DNA from 2 places in the Paenibacillus sp. ACRSA genome. Region 1 is predicted to be linked to the other one. Evidence: riboswitches for the same ligand, from Rfam matches in the RefSeq annotation. Region 1 holds a riboswitch; the other holds the start of a gene.
What was found. A riboswitch is a leader RNA that binds a small molecule or an ion and turns the genes downstream of it on or off. The one in region 1 is predicted to bind ZMP and ZTP.

Region 1 (3,174 bases):
TGCTTTGGTACACAGGATCATACCACCACGTGGTCCACGCAATGTTTTGTGAGTTGTCGTTGTTACGAAATGTGCATGTGGAACCGGGTTTGGATGCAAACCAGCGGCAACCAATCCAGCGATGTGTGCCATGTCTACCATGAACAATGCGCCTACGTCATTAGCAATGGAAGCCAATTTTTCGAAATCAATTGTACGTGGATATGCACTTGCGCCTGCCACGATCATACGAGGACGGTGCTTGAACGCTGCTTTGCGAACTTCATCATAATCGATCAAGAATGTATCTTCTTGTACGCCATATGCTACAAAGTTGTAGAGCAAACCAGATGCATTCACCGGGCTACCATGCGTAAGGTGACCACCATGTGCAAGGTTCATACCCAGTACCGTATCTCCAGGCTTGAGTGCCGCAAGATAAACTGCCATGTTCGCTTGTGCACCAGAGTGTGGTTGAACGTTAACATGCTCTGCTCCAAACAATTCTTTAGCGCGATCACGTGCGATATCTTCCACGATATCTACGTGCTCACAACCGCCATAGTAACGTTTGCCTGGATATCCTTCAGCATATTTGTTCGTCAGAACGGAACCAAGCGCTTCAATAACCGCTTCGCTTACAATGTTCTCAGATGCAATCAACTCAATGTTGTTCTGCTGACGTTTCAACTCCAGATTCATCGCTTCCAATACCGCCGGGTCATTCTTACGCAATTGTTCCATGATTAAATTCCTCCTAATATAAGTGAAGTTATAAAGTGAAATTATGTTTACACGTAAACGAAGAGTGCAACACCAATCTGGAGAAGCAGAGCGTTCGCGTTTATCACCGGATTTCCCCTTTGTAAAAGGGATTCAAAGAAATCTGGGGATAACAGCGATCGAAAGATGGTGATGCAATCGAAGTCAGAAGTGTAACCCCATTGTTTCACTTTATACGTTAGTCACAAAATGTCGAATCAGGCTGCTCTTCCATACGATACACTGCACGTTCCCCACCAATCAACTTCGGACGTGTCAACGCTGTCGTCACACGGGCATCTCCAATGTAACGAAGTGATGTCCGAAAAGGAACCGCCACATGCCGCAAATGCATACCAATCATCGTCTCTCCAATATCCAGCCCTGCGTGTGCTTGCACATGTTCTGCCAGACAAGGATCGGTAAGTGATCGATAAGCTGCAGATGCCATTGAACCACCCGCTGTAGGTACAGGTACCGCACCTACCTCGGTCAATCCCAGACGCACTAACACAGAACGCTCCATTACCAGCGCACGATTCAAATGCTCACAGCATTGAAAGACGGATTCAAAACCGAATTCCTGTTGCACCTCACGGATCCCCGCAAGAAGCTGCTGTGCCACTTCAATCGCACCGCTCGTACCAATCCGTTTACCTGCCACCTCACTAGTGCTCGTACCAATGACAACGATATGCCCTGATCCAAGCTTCCCTGCAGTGGCCAGCTCACGCAAAATGGATGCGGTCTGTTCCTGCAATCCGGGTTGTTCCGAATCTAACTCAATAGTCATCCTATCGCCTCCCGATATCATCATGCCCGACTTCCAAATGACAGCCTTTCGTATTCCAACATGGCATTTCAGGTACTATTATAGCGAATAAACAGATGAAAGACGAAAAAAAGAGCAGTCTGCGGGTATCGCAGAATTGCTCTTTTGCCCAGGCGACCGGCCGTTTGTTCCGGTGCTCCATTGTGGTTGTGCCCACTTCGTCGCCAGTTACACCGGATCCCTGTTTTCCCCTTCATCATAAAACAACCTGCGTTTAAAATCAACGGGTAATTTACATCCCATGTTCTGTTTTTATATGAAATTTCAAGTACATGGAGCTTTGTTATAGCAATCATATTGAGGATTAACCTTAGATGGCTAAGCTATGCAACATTTTTATTATCAAGCCGATTACATATGTCAGCGTCCAAGGTTTCGTTACTACCAATACGCTGTTTACATTGCCCCTGCACACTCTGCCTTATTCCAACTTGTCCAGAAGTCGATCAAGCGCGGTTCGAATCTCAGCAGCTGTCACGTTGTAATCATCTCGATTGCCGCCAAATGGATCGGAGATGTCGAAGCTTGGAATTCGTTGTCGGATCTCAATGACACGTTCCCGCTCCGATGCTAGTATTTCTTGACCAAGTGCACGCTTCATCTCCAATGTCGCGAACAAGCTATCTAGTTCCTGCAGATCATTCATCACTTGACCGTCATCTTCCACGTATTCTTTAAGTGTATAGGTTTTGTGGACGGAGTCCGGGAAAACTTGTAGCACATGCTGCTTATGACTGCGAGTCAGTGTAAGAATCAGATCAGCCCAACCAACAAGCCCTGCACTCAGTTGTGTGGAGTGTGGCGGCCCTTCTACACGATGATCCTTCAGTACCGCCTCGGCATGACGTGAAATCGGCATTCCCTGTGTGGCAGCAACACCCGCTGAACGCACCTCGACTTGAATGCCACGCTCCGAAGCAAGCTTACGCAAAAGCCCCTCTGCCATGGGGCTGCGGCACGTATTACCTGTACATACAAACAAAATATGTTTCATTGTGGTAGCCTCCCCATTTATATATGTTATCAAATGTATACATCATCGTTTAAGAAATTGAATTACGATTGCAACAATATTAGTTGCTTTAAGTGCGTGTTCAAAAAAGGGATTAAGCTAGAAATGGATTAACGGTACATAGGCTAAATGACGTGGACAACTACATTTTCCCTGAAGGAAACAAACTTCGTAAGCATCAACTTATTCAGCTGAGAAGTTACTCAAGTCATCCATCGTAATCAAAAGCGAACCTTCTGCAAAGTCTCTTTCCTTCGATTATACTCACACCAGAACGATATACAACCACTCGGCTTATAACCATTCAGTCTAGTCAGTGCAATCATGGGTTACAACTCAAAAGATAAACAATAATCCAAAGGCGAGCAGAATCGCTCCACCTACAGCTTCACCATAGTCCCCCAGGTTATGACTCACCCGTCGTCCAAGCAACAGACCCATCATCGACATCAAGCCTCCGCACACGCCAAAAGCAAGCACAGTCAAGATCAGATCACTACTGAACATTCCTAGGGAGACCCCTACGGAAAATGAATCTATGCTGACACTGAGTGAAAATAAAGTCACACCCAGCAGTGAGCGGTGATTC
Region 2 (3,174 bases), on a different contig from region 1:
GTGTCGCTAGCAAATAAAACCAGCCAAAATTCTGAATAGAGAAGTTGTAAACCACGTTAGCCACTTCCGCTAGCTGATCAGGAGCGACGGCTCCCCATATTGCAAACAGTGCAACGATTATAATTGTGATTGTAAATACCATGAAGAGACCTCCGTTATGTAAGCTACAGCCAACTGTTTCTTAGTATGTGCTAGTCCAGCTCGCAATATTTCAATAAAGCTAGCTGTTGATAAAATAAAACAAACTGCCGTGTAATGAAACACTTCAGTTTATTTTGATCTTTTTTGAACCAACATATTGCCTATAAATTTAAGAAACATGAGAACTTTAACAGAGTAATTAGTATCAAGTACTATAATCAAGTGTTATAATTGATAATCGAGTTAACTGTATTCCGAAATAAATTGGGTAAACAGACATGAAAAACAAAGGAGTTCAATCAATGAAAGTCAATGATTTTTTTGTAGGACAGACGTTTATAACAAAATCTCTTGAGCTCACGAAAGAGGATATTACAAGTTTTGCTACTGAATTTGATCCACAATATATGCATTTGGACGAAGAAAAAGCCAAAAAAGGAAGATTCAATGGGATCATTGCTTCGGGAATTCAAACCTTAGCGGTTTCGTTTAAACTTTGGATTGAAACGGGTAGTTATGGTGACGATGTCATTGCAGGTACCGCGTTTAATAATATCAAATTTGTAAAACCCGTGTATCCTGGCGATGTGTTGTACAACAAGGTAAAAGTTATTGATGTGGAAGAAAAGAAAAACGAAACAGGTCTTGTAACGGTGAAGTTTTCTACCTTTAATAGTAAAGAAGAGCTCGTTTTTGAAGGAGATTTAACAGCTCTGGTCAAAAAGTAGTGTCCCAGGTCAAGGACAAGCGGTTATTTCCTCATTAATTCATTAAGCTAACGGTCAGGTTAGCTGAAAAAAATGGAGAGAAGTGAAAGTATGTATAAATTTCATATATTTACAGAGGAAAAAGATGTCATGTATACTTAGTGTTAAATTTCTGGTATGTGTGACTGGCGTAAACGTGGAGTGAACCACGAGGAAGCACATATTTTATATGCCGTACGCCTGGGCAAAGTGTTTGATCTGTTGATCAAACACTTTTTTATTATTCAGGTAATGAGAGGATGGTAGCGGCAATGAAAATGGCTTTTGTGTTATTCGATGGAATGACAAGCATGGACTTAGTTGGATTTTATGAAGCAGTGACTTGGCTAGCGATTCTGAAAGCGAAGGAAAACGTATCATGGACATTCTGTGCAAACAAGGATGAAATTACAGATGATCGGGGACTGAAAATCAAATCCGGTGCGGTGCTACCTAATCTAGGTGATTTTGATCTAGTGTTTTTCCCCGGTGGATTATCAACTAGAATGCTTAGATTTGATGAGGATTTCATAGGCTGGGTTCGAACGGCAGAGAATGTACCGTATAAAATTTCTATTTGTACAGGGGCTTTGCTGATGGGTGCAGCAGGTTTCCTGAATGGAAAAAAGGCTACAACAAACTCATCAGCTTATGATTTACTGGCTCCTTATTGTGCAGAAGTAATTTCAGCGCGTGTCGTGCGTGACGGTAATACGGTAACTGGTGCGGGGGTTACAGCTTCCATTGACTTGGGGCTTTACATGGTTGAAATGTTGACGAGTACAGAGATTGTTCTTCAAGTTCAGCAGAAATTAGAGTATCCATATTATGAGGCTGGTAATCTAAAAGATGTCTACATGCAAACTTTTCGGTAGGGGGACAAGAAGATGAAAATTCGCCTTTTTCAAGCGCTAGACATGCCAGTCGTGTTGAATATGATGAAAGATCATGATTTTCAGTTCCCGGCGTTTATTCGCGAGCAGTATCCCGCGCGCTGGGATTCATATTTAGACATGCCGGATGAGCGTATCCATGCTTATTATGTCATGCTTGATGAAGCGGATATGGTCATAGGTCATGCTGGCTACATTCTTCAGCCTACTGTTAACCGGTATGAAATCGTTGGCGTTGTTACGTGCAAATCTCACCTTCGACAAGGAGTTGCACATAGACTAATCTCTAAGATTTGTACAAAATTAACTGAACTCGGATGCGGTGATGTCATGCTGTATACGCTTGATCATGAAAAAAATCAAGCTGCACTCGCATTTTATGAACGAATGAAGTTTCAAAGGGAACGTGTCGATATGAACTATTATACGTCTGGGTTTCATAGACTTGCACTGGTTAAAACGTTATAGGAGAGCATAAGAAACGAGTTGATTAATTCAACGAGAATGATTGCTTCATCAATTGTGGAATCCTGTAATTTCGAATGTTTTTATATACGGAGGGAGGGTATGGTTATCAAAATACGAGAAATTATGCCAGATGATTATACTGAAGTTGTTATCTTATGGAACGATGTACTGGGCGTACGTACGGTTACAGATGAGAACTTTCGTATTACGATGGATCAGATGAGCAGAATAACAAGAAATGTTGAAAGTGGGATTCTATGAAACGACTAACGATTGGCCTGTTCGCCCATGTGGATGCAGGTAAAACAACTTTTGCCGAACAGCTGCTGTACCATACGAACAGTATCCGGTCGCGAGGGCGGGTGGATCATCAGGATACGTTTCTGGACAGCCACGACATCGAGCGGGCAAGGGGCATTACCGTGTTCGCAGATCAGGCGGTACTAGAGTATAAAGGTGACAGTTACTATTTAATAGACACGCCTGGACACGTCGATTTCTCCCCAGAGATGGAGCGGGCAATTCAGGTCATTGATTATGCCATTTTGATAGTAAGCGCAGTTGAAGGTGTCCAGGGTCATACGGAAACAGTCTGGCAGCTACTGCGGAAACATCAGATCCCGACGTTTTTCTTTATCAACAAGACGGATCGGATTGGAGCGGATGCAAGCAGAACGGAGGCGGATATACGTCAGCATTTGACAGGGGAAGTATGTTGCATTACGGAGAGCTTCACTGACGGTATGATCGCTGAACCGCTACGTGAGGTCATGGCTGAGCGGGACGAAACCTTGCTGGAAGCATTCCTGGAGGGGAGAGAAGATTCTGGTTTCTGGTTAAAAGCCTTGCAGAAGATGATTGCGGAGGGTCTTCTCTTCCCTTGTGCTCACGGCTCTGCGCTTCAGGATACTGGCGTCGTTGAATTT

Region 2: linked by a shared signal. The riboswitch ahead of MH215_RS22725 (DJ-1/PfpI family protein) and the one ahead of MH215_RS21175 (TIGR01440 family protein) in region 1 are both predicted to bind ZMP and ZTP.

Annotation. Positions count from the first base shown of each region.
Region 1 covers NZ_JAKRNP010000008.1:89,744-92,917, reverse strand. The annotation lists gene MH215_RS21180 (serine hydroxymethyltransferase) at 1-726, opposite strand, end outside; gene MH215_RS21175 (TIGR01440 family protein) at 941-1,534, opposite strand; ZMP/ZTP riboswitch at 1,674-1,755, opposite strand; gene MH215_RS21170 (low molecular weight protein arginine phosphatase) at 1,995-2,567, opposite strand; gene MH215_RS21165 (manganese efflux pump MntP) at 2,922-3,174, opposite strand, start outside.
Region 2 covers NZ_JAKRNP010000009.1:206,873-210,046, reverse strand. The annotation lists gene MH215_RS22735 (glycine betaine uptake BCCT transporter) at 1-142, opposite strand, end outside; gene MH215_RS22730 (MaoC family dehydratase) at 444-869, shown strand; ZMP/ZTP riboswitch at 1,020-1,101, shown strand; gene MH215_RS22725 (DJ-1/PfpI family protein) at 1,160-1,762, shown strand; gene MH215_RS22720 (GNAT family N-acetyltransferase) at 1,775-2,248, shown strand; gene MH215_RS22715 (hypothetical protein) at 2,348-2,509, shown strand; gene MH215_RS22710 (elongation factor G) at 2,506-3,174, shown strand, end outside.